DNA from 2 places in the Curtobacterium sp. LFS079 genome. Region 1 is predicted to be linked to the other one. Evidence: predicted binding sites of a transcription regulator. Region 1 holds the regulator's gene; the other holds the start of a gene.
The links. Region 1 encodes LexA, which represses DNA repair genes until DNA is damaged. Its sites were predicted from a motif close to TCGAACANNTGTTCGA; they were not measured.
Positions count from the first base shown of each region.

Region 2: imuA' (DnaE2-dependent mutagenesis accessory factor ImuA') is a predicted target of LexA. The motif match lies at 3,632-3,647, and genes of this name have one in related genera.

Region 1 covers NZ_JBFPFO010000016.1:28,017-32,824, forward strand. The annotation lists gene ACNQPB_RS18575 (ATP-dependent DNA helicase) at 1-783, shown strand, start outside; gene lexA (transcriptional repressor LexA) at 825-1,571, opposite strand; gene ACNQPB_RS18585 (LysM peptidoglycan-binding domain-containing protein) at 1,916-2,272, shown strand; gene ACNQPB_RS18590 (histidinol-phosphate transaminase) at 2,349-3,467, shown strand; gene hisB (imidazoleglycerol-phosphate dehydratase HisB) at 3,507-4,133, shown strand; gene hisH (imidazole glycerol phosphate synthase subunit HisH) at 4,130-4,808, shown strand, end outside.
Region 2 covers NZ_JBFPFO010000008.1:23,184-27,991, forward strand. The annotation lists gene ACNQPB_RS13790 (error-prone DNA polymerase) at 1-1,308, opposite strand, end outside; gene ACNQPB_RS13795 (DNA polymerase Y family protein) at 1,359-2,948, opposite strand; gene imuA' (DnaE2-dependent mutagenesis accessory factor ImuA') at 2,953-3,621, opposite strand; gene ACNQPB_RS13805 (ScbA/BarX family gamma-butyrolactone biosynthesis protein) at 3,805-4,746, shown strand; gene ACNQPB_RS13810 (ScbR family autoregulator-binding transcription factor) at 4,770-4,808, opposite strand, start outside.

The sequences.
Region 1 (4,808 bases):
CGCCTGCGCGAAGGCCTGTTTGCGGATCACACCGTGGTGCTGACCTCTGCGACCCTCGCCATCGGCGCGGCATTCGAACCAGCTGCGGGTGGCCTCGGCCTGATGGGGGACGGCGCGCCAAGCTGGACCGGGGTGGACGTCGGCTCGCCTTTCGACTATCCGAAACAGGGAATGCTGTACGTGGCGGCGCACCTGCCGAAACCCGGCCGTGGAACCTCACCCGAAGCGCTCGACGAGCTCGAACGGCTGCTCCGCGCCTCCAATGGCGGCGCGCTGTGCCTGTTCTCCTCCCGCCGCGCAGCCGAAGAAGCGGCCGAACAGATGCGCTCCAGGCTGGACCTCTCGATCCTCTGCCAGGGGGAGTCCACCATGGCCGCCCTCGTGAAGCAGTTCGCCGACGAAAAGGACACCTGCCTTTTCGGAACGATGTCGCTCTGGCAGGGCGTGGACGTCCCCGGTGGTTCCTGCCGGCTTGTGGTGATCGACAGGATTCCGTTCCCGCGGCCGGACGACCCCCTGATGACTGCCCGCTCGCGTGCCGTGGCGCAGTCCGGAGGCAACGGCTTCATGGCGGTCTCGGCCACCCATGCTGCGATCCGCCTCGCCCAGGGCGCCGGCCGGCTGATCCGTACGACGGGTGACAAGGGAGTGGTGGCCGTGCTGGACTCCAGGCTGTCGACCGAACGCTATGGCGGGTTCCTGCGGGCTGCGCTTCCGCCCTTCTGGGCGACGACAGACAGCTCCGTGGTCCGCGGGGCACTCGAACGGCTGAGCGCCGGCTAAGAGGCCCCGCGTCGGGCGGCGGGAGGCCCCGGCCCTGCCGGCTAGAGGGAACGCAGGACCGAAACGACCTTGCCCATGATCGTGGCGTGGTCGCCGAGGATCGGTTCGTACTGGGTGTTCTGGGGCAGCAGCCACGTGTGGCCGTCCCGCTGGCGGAAAGTCTTGACCGTGGCTTCGTCGTCGAGCAGGGCCGCAACGATGTCACCGTTGACGGCGTCGTTCTGGCGGCGCACCACCACCCAGTCGCCGTCGCAGATTGCGGCGTCGATCATGGAATCACCGGCCACCTTGAGCATGAAGAGTTCGCCGTGGCCGACCAGCTGGCGGGGCAGCGGGAGCACGTCTTCCACGGTCTGGTCCGCCAGGATGGGACCACCGGCAGCGATGCGGCCCACCAGCGGAACCATGGCGGTATCGCTGGCGCTGGCCAGTTCGGTGACTGCGAGCCCGCCCGTGCTTCGCAGCGAGGCCGGAGCCTCCACGCCCGGAATCCCTGCCCCGCCGTCGAGGGTGAGTGGCATGAGCACTTCCATTGCACGCGGCCGTTTCGGGTCGCGCCGCAGATAGCCAAGCTTTTCCAACTGGGAAAGCTGGTGCGTGACGCTGGAGAGGCTGGCAAGGCCCACGGTGTCGCCGATCTCGCGCATGGAGGGCGGGTAGCCGTTGTCGTTCACGGAACGCTGGATGGTTTCCAGGATCTTCTTCTGGCGGACGGTCAGGCCCTTGGCTGCCTTGGGCAACTGCTGGCCCCGAGGGGAGGCCCCGTTGCCGTTGGCTCGTGCTGCCATGTGCCGCGTCCTTCCGTTCTTCCCCGGCCGATGGCCGGACCGGGTCCTAAAATGTCAGACCCTCCTGATGCACTTCTCCTGTGCCTGTTCCTTCCCTCAAACGTAGGGCAGGCACAGGGCTTTATCAAACATTTGTTCTAGCGAGTCTCGACACCATTCGTTGATAAGTGCTAAAAATGTCGTAGCAAGGTTCGAATATGTGTTCTAAGTCAGCAGTCCGGCGGTCCTTCGATTCGAATATCGGATTCGAACACCGGGGGATTCGGGTGCTGATGGAAGAGAGAATTGGCAGCCATGTGCCGGGTGGGTCCGGGTGCAGGCTTTTCATCAGGAGGGCTCAGCTCATGTCCGGCATCACCATCACCCGCGAATTTCCCAAGGCTGTCCCCGGCCGCCTCCGCTTGACACGCCGTGGCCGCATCGTCTTCTTCGGAATCCCGGCAATGCTGCTGCTCGCAGCGTTGCTGACCTTCGTCGGCTTCCTGAACTCGCCGGCCAAGGCTGCCGACGACGGAACCGTGCTGCGCGCGACCCCGACGGTCACGGTCACCGTCCAAGCCGGCCAGTCGCTGTGGGGCATCGCAGGAGCCGCCGCGCCGGAACGCGATCCGCGCGACGTCATCGTGGAAATCATCCAGCTGAACAACCTGGAAGGCGGCCGGATCGTTCCTGGTCAGCAGCTGTTTGTCCCTGCCGCCTGAGTCCGCCCCGTGCCGGGCGGCGGGCTGCCCCTGTCACAGTTTCAGGGCACTGGTGCTTGCACCTTAAACTGTCATGGTGAGTGAGCAGCTAGAGCGACTTGACCGACTTCCCCTCCGGAGCAACCTCCGCGGACTGAGCCCCTACGGTGCCCCGCAGCTGGATGTTCCGATCCTGCTCAACGTCAACGAAAACACCCATGGTGTTCCCTCGGATGTCCAGGCCGCCATCACGGAGGCCGTCGCCAAGGCCGCCATGGGCCTGAACCGATACCCGGACCGCGAATTCACGGAGCTTCGCGAAGCGCTTGCGGAGTACCTCGGCCACGGCCTCACCCCCGAGAACATCTGGGCAGCCAACGGTTCCAACGAGGTCCTCCAGCAGATCCTCCAGGCCTTCGGCGGCCCCGGACGCACCGCCCTGGGCTTCCCTCCCACGTACTCGATGTACCCCCTGCTCGCCAGCGGAACCGACACTGCCTACATCACCGGCGTCCGCGCCGACGATTACGGGCTGGACGCCGAGTCGGCCGCCGCACAGGTCCGGGAACTGCAGCCGAACATCGTGTTCCTGTGCTCCCCGAACAACCCCACCGGCACGGGCCTGGGTCTCGACGTCGTCGAAGCCGTCTACGAGGCCGGAGAGGCAAGCCAGGCGATCGTCATTGTCGACGAGGCCTACCACGAGTTCGCCCACGATGACACGCCCAGTGCGTTGACCTTGCTGCCCGGCAGGGAACGCCTGATCGTCTCGCGCACCATGAGCAAGGCCTTCGCCCTCGCCGGCGCCCGGGTGGGCTACCTGGCGGCCGCTCCCGAGGTCGCTGATGCCATCCGCCTGGTGCGCCTGCCGTACCACCTCTCGGCTGTCACCCAGGCCACCGCCCTGGCGGCCCTCCGGCACCGTGAGGCACTCATGGCCGACGTCGAGGACATCAAGGTCCAGCGCGACCGCATCGTCGACGGTCTGATCCGCCTCGGCCTGAAGCCGGCGGCTTCCGATTCGAACTACGTCTTCTTCGGCGGTCTCGAGAATCCGCACGCCGTGTGGCAGGGACTGCTCGACGCCGGTGTGCTGATCCGCGACGTCGGCATCCCCGGACACCTGCGCGTGACCGCCGGCACCGAAGCCGAAACGACGGCGTTCCTCGAAGCCCTCGAGGCCCTGCTTGACGGCCGGGCCCCGGCCCGGGCCTAGACTTGAAGCAGACCCACACCCCCTTCTAAGGACAATTCAATGAGCGAAAACGGCGCCACCACGGCAGCCGCCCGGACCGCACGCATGGAACGCAGCACCAGCGAGTCCTCGGTCTTCGTCGAAATCAACCTCGACGGCACCGGCGTCTCGGACATCAGCACCTCCGTGCCGTTCTACGACCACATGCTGACCGCGCTCTGCAAGCATTCGCTCATCGACATGACGGTGAAGGCCACCGGCGACACCCACATCGACGCCCACCACACAGTGGAGGACGTCGCCATCACCTTCGGCGAAGTCCTGCGGACCGCTCTCGGGAACAAGGCGGGAATCCGCCGCTTCGGCGAAGCCACCGTGCCCCTCGACGAAGCCCTGGCGCACGCCGTCGTGGATGTCTCCGGGCGCCCCTACCTGGTGCACAGCGGCGAGCCTGCGGGCCAGGAGTACCACCTGATCGGCGGGCACTTCACCGGTTCGCTGACCCGCCACGTGTTCGAAGCCATCACCCTGCACGCCGGTATCTGCCTGCACATGAACGTGCTGGCTGGCCGCGACCCGCACCACATTGTCGAAGCCCAGTTCAAGGCCTTTGCCCGCGCCCTTCGCGCCGCCGTGGAATCCGATCCCCGCGTGGAGGGCATCCCGTCCACCAAGGGAGCCCTGTGAGCAAGCAGATTCTCAAGGACGGCGCCGTCGTCAACCCCGACGCCGCCGGCCGCATCGCTTCGCCTGAGGGCAAGCCGACCGTCACGGTCCTGGATTACGGTTCCGGGAACGTCCGGTCCGCCGTGCGCGCCCTGGAGCGGGCAGGCGCCCAGGTGACGCTCAGCGCCAAGCCCGAGGACGTCCTGAACGCGGACGGGCTGCTGGTGCCCGGCGTCGGTGCCTTCGAAACGGTGATGCGTGAACTGAAAGCCGTCGACGCGATCCGGATGATCGGGCGCAGGGTGGCCGGCGGCCGCCCCGTCCTCGGCATCTGCGTAGGCCTGCAGGTCCTCTTCGAAGCCGGCGTGGAGCACGGCACCGAGGCCGAGGGGATGGGCGAGTGGCCCGGGAAGGTGGAACTGCTGCCCGCCCAGGTAGTGCCGCACATGGGCTGGAACACCGTGAAGGTCCCGGAGGGCTCCAAGCTGTTTGCCGGCGTCGAGAACGAACGCTTCTACTTCGTGCACTCCTACGGCGTGCAGAAATGGGAGTTCGACGTCGCGCAGCCGCGCATGGCCCCGCCCATGGTCACCTGGTCCGAACACGGCGCGCCCTTCATCGCGGCCGTGGAGAATGGGCCGTTGTGCGCCACCCAGTTCCACCCGGAGAAGTCCGGCGACGCCGGGGCACGCTTGC
Region 2 (4,808 bases), on a different contig from region 1:
GATGCTGTCGACGGCGGTGATCCCCAAGGCGAAGCAGACGGCGGAATTCGCCGCCGAACCACGGCCCTGGCAGAGGATGCCGCGGGACCGGGCGAACTGCACGATGTCATGGACGATCAGGAAGTAGCCGGGGAAATCCTTCGCCTCGATCACGGCAAGTTCCTTTTCGATCCGGGCATGGACATCCTCCCTGGCGCCCGGATACTTCGCCGCGACCCCTTGCCGGACGAGTTCCCGGAGCCAGGAGATGGGGGTGTGCCCCGGGGGGACATCGAGCTTCGGAAGTCTCGGCCGCGCGGCCCGCAGCTGGAAAGCGAGCTCGTCGGCCAGTTCCACGGTGCGCTCCACGGCGCCCGGGTAGCGGGCGAAGCGCGCGGCCATCTCGGCTCCGCTGCGCAGGTGAGCGCCGGAACTGGCCGGGAGCCAGGCATCCAGCTCGTCCAGGCTCCGCCGTGCCCTGACCGCGGCGAGCGCCGTGGCCACGGGGTACTGTCCGGGCGCTGCGTAGTGCACGGCGTTGCTGGCCACCAGGGGAACCCGGGCCCGCGCCGCGATCCGGGCAAGGGCATCGTTGTGGTCCGTGTCCAGCGGGTTGCCGTGGTCGAAAAGCTCCACCACCACATTCCCGTGCCCGAAGCGGTCCAGCAAGGCATCCAGTTCCCGGGCTGCGGCCCGTTCGCCTTCGGACAGCAGCGCCCGGCGCACCGCTCCCTTGCGGCAGCCGGTCAGGACCAGGCAATGCCCGTGGAGTGTTCCGGCCAGGGAATCGAGGTCGTAGACAGGTTTGCCCTTCTCCGCACCGGGAGCCAGATGGGCCGCGGTCAGGGCGGAGGCCAGCCGGTGGTAGCCTTCCTCCCCGCGGGCGAGGACCAGGAGGTGTTCGCCTTCGGGATCGGCTTCGCCCTGCTGGGGCTTGCCCAGGCCGAGGGAGAGCTCGCTGCCGAACACGGTTTTCAGCTGGTAGGCCTCCGCGGCTTCGGCCATCCGCACGATTCCGTAGAAACCGTCGTGGTCGCTGAGTGCGAGGGCGTGCAGGCCCAGTCGTACCGCCTCCTCCACCAGTTCCTCGGGCGAGGAGGCGCCGTCGAGGAAGCTGTAGTGCGAGTGGGCATGCAGTTCCGCGTAGGGAACCGATCCCTGCACCAGGGGACGCGCCTGGGCGGGCAGCGGATGGTAGGGGCCGCGTTTCCGGGACCAGGCGGGACTGTCCCCGCCGTCGCCCTTGCGCCCGTGTTCCCCGGCGGGGAGCCTGCCGGAGAGGGTGCCCTCGAACTGTGCCCAGGTGAGCGGTGAATTGTGCCAGCCCATGTTCGGTCTTTCTTGCTTGGTATTGCTGGGGCCAGGGGGAACGGAGCCCCTTAGTCGTAGCGGGCTTCGGCCCACCAGCGGTCTCCGGTCAGGAGCAGGAGCCAGGCGTCGCCGTCGCCGTCGACGATTTGGAAACGTTCAGCATGACGACGGCGGCCCTCGTCCCACCAGCGCTGCCGCAGCGGCCAGGGGCCGGTCCATTCGGCCACCGGCCGGCGCTCCACTCCGCTTTCGGTGCCGGCTTCCGGGCAGAACCAGGCCGGCGGGGAAACCAAGGTGCCGCGCTGGTCAATGCGGACTGTCTCCCCGGACGCATCCAGCAGAAGGACCGGCACAGGGGAGGCGAAGACCGTGGCAGGCTGGGGATCCGGAATGCTCCCGGGCCAGGGCCGGGCCGCCTGGATGGCAGCTTCCCGCGGAACGGGGTCGCCCCAGGGGGTGAGCAACCGCCGTTCATGGAGAACCCGGCCGCCGGAGACGGCAGGAACCAGCACGGCCTCCTGCCCGAGCATGCTCTGGAGCCGGCTCAGTCCGTGGTGGATCTTTTCCTCGGCACCTTCCCCGAACAGGTCCTGCCCGTGGCCGGTAATGGAGTCGATCCGGCCGGGGACCAGTTCCACCCGGATGATCGCCGAGGTGATGCCGCCCGCGTTCTGGCTGCCGGACGGGTCCGCGGAACGGGGCTGAAGCTGCCAGCGCACGCGGTCGACGACGTCGTTCGCCGTGAAATGGCGGGGATGGCCCCATAGGCGCTCCGTGCGCGTGCCGGAGTCGTCCAGGAGGATGACCCTGAGTTCCGTGCACACCAGTCCTGCTTCCCGCAGCCCCGCAATGAACTCTCCGGCAGGTGCCCGCAACTGGAACGCGATCTGGTCGATGCGGTCCAGCCCGGGTTCGAAATCCACCTGCCGGTCCAGCTTCCGCGGCGGAACCCGGGGCACCACCGATCTGGGATCTTCGCCGCCCGCCATGGCATGGGCCAGGGCTCCGGCCTCGCCGAAGCGGGCGCGGACATCGGAAAGGGGGAGCCGGGTGAAATCGCCGAGAGTGTGGATGCCCAGCCGTTTCAACAAGGAGGCCAGCTTCGGTTGTTCCAGTGCTTCCACGGGGAACGGGGCCAGGAAATCCTGCGACGTTTGCGGCGGCAGCACCAGGAGCGCGAGGCTTTCGGTGGTGCTCCGGGCAGCCTGCACGGCGGCAAAGACGGAATCCGCAACCCCCACCCGGGCCTCAACGCCCAGGGAATCGGCTGCGTCAAGCACGGCCCCGGCTGCTGATTCCTCGCTGCCGTAATACCGGGCGGCACCCCGGACCCGGACGGCGCACAAGCCCGGACGCAGCACCTGCACCCCCGGGCTCCGCTCTTCCAGGGAGGCAAGGACAGGCTCGAATTCCCGGGCATCCCGCAACGGGTCGGCCGGGCATACCGCCAGCGAAGTGCATCGGGTCTGGGCTTCCCGGAGCCGCAGGCCCCGGACCACGCCCTCCCCGTGGGCCTCTGCCGAACACGCCGCCACCTTGCCCTGGGAAATGACTGCCGCCGGAACATCGGCCGGAAGCTCATCCGCCAGGCGGGCCGCAACAAGCGGCCAGTCCGGGAACCAGGCCACCATCACCCGTGAAACCGTTCCGCCAGGCATGTGCTCAGGCCCCGATCCGGTATGCGGAGGGTTCTTCCGGGACTCCTCCGGTAAGGTCCACGACGGCGGTCCGGGAAGCGCCCCGAAGGGCCACCTCGAGCCGGAGCTCCTGGCGGGCAAGGTGTCCGTGCCCCTGGCCCAGGCCCTCCCATTCGTGGCTGCTGACCCGCAGGATTGCTTCGCTTTGCGGCCAGTGCCCTGCCACGAGGAGAACGGAGCCGCGCTCGCGGAGCCGTGCCCCCAGGCGGGCGGCTTCTGCCGGGGCTGCCCGGGCCGGGGCGCAGGCAAGGACAACGGGGAGGACATCAGCCAGGGCGGCGAGCACCTGCATCCAGCGCTCGCCGGGATCGGGAACCAGGACCAGCCGTTCCAGTGCGATGCCGAGCCCCGACGCCGCTTCGATCCCGAAGTCCGGCAGTCCCATTACTCCGCACCAGGCACCCTGCAGCGACGGGCCGGCCAGCAGGGCCATGGCCAAGGACATGGAACCCTGCAGTGAGTACACGGCTCCGGGCCGGAGGCCTCCTGGCAGGACTCCCTTAAGCGCCGGAAGCACCGGCAGGGAATGTTCCCGTGCGCGCCTGCCCTGCATGAGGTGGATCCTGGCCTGCAGGTCCTCGCCCGGCGAAGTGCGCAGGGGGTCGGGAGGAAGATCGGGCAGTGCTGCTGGCATACTTCAATATTCGAATATATGTTCGAATACGTCAATCGGCGCGGGGCTGACGGAAGGGCAGGGGTTCCGTTCCCGTCCTCGCCTTGGCATGGTGTTGGGACAGGTGGGGCCCGTGTGTTTGAAAAACCGGGTGAACCGATAAAATTTGGACATTTACGGGTCGAGAATATGGGGCACATCGAATTGGATGAGCAGAATGCGGGCAACGGCCCGGGGCAGGCTGAAGCGCTGTTCGAATCCTCCGTGCAGCGTGGCTTGGTCCACAAGCTTTCCCTTTCGGAAGTTTTCCTCACGGACTTCGTCCAAACGGGACCGGAGCGTTTTGCGGCAGGGGCCCAATGGCCGCGCTGGCATGTCTTTTACGGATCCCGTGACGGGCTGCCGGATTCGGCGCTGATGGCGGAGACGCTGCGGCAGTCAGTGATCCTGCTGGCCCACCGCAGCGGCGTCCCCATGGACCATAAATTCCTGATGCCCAGGCTCGGCGTATCCATGGAAGACGTGATGCTGGATCCTTCGGTCCCGACGCAGCTCTCGGTGGACCTGGAGCTCCGGGACGTAAAGCTCAGCGGCGGCAAGCCCGCGTCGCTCAGCGTGGATGCGACGTTCACGGTGGAGGGCGAAACCATCGGCCGGGGCAGCGCCGGGGCCAGGATCGTCACCCCTGCCGGTTACGAACGTTTCCGCCGTTCCGCCGTGGTTGAGCAGCCGAGCTCCGAAGGTGCACTGCTTGATGCCGCGGTGGTGGGCCACTCCACGCCCAGGAACGTCATGCTGGGGGAGGAGGTCCGGCCCTCCGTCTGGCCGCTGCGCGTGGACACGAGCCATCCGATCTTCTTCGACCACCCGCTGGACCATGTGCCGGGAATGCTGCTGATCGAAGCCGCCAGGCAGGCCGTACGCGCTGCCACCGGCCGCCCGGACGCCGACTTTTCGCGCTTTGAAGCAGAGTTCGTGAAAATCGCCGAGCTCGCCGATCCGGTGGAGCTTGCCGTCACCCTGCCCGGCCCCGGGGAGGGCGGGGCACCCGCGGAACCGGGCCCGGGCGGCCAGGATTCACTCCAAGTCAAGGTGCTCAACGGCGACGACGTCCTGATGGTCATGCAGGCGGCTGTCCGGAACTGAGGCAGGGGACCCGGGGCCGGAACTCAGCTCTGCCGGTCTCCGTGCTGCCGCGGAACGATGGC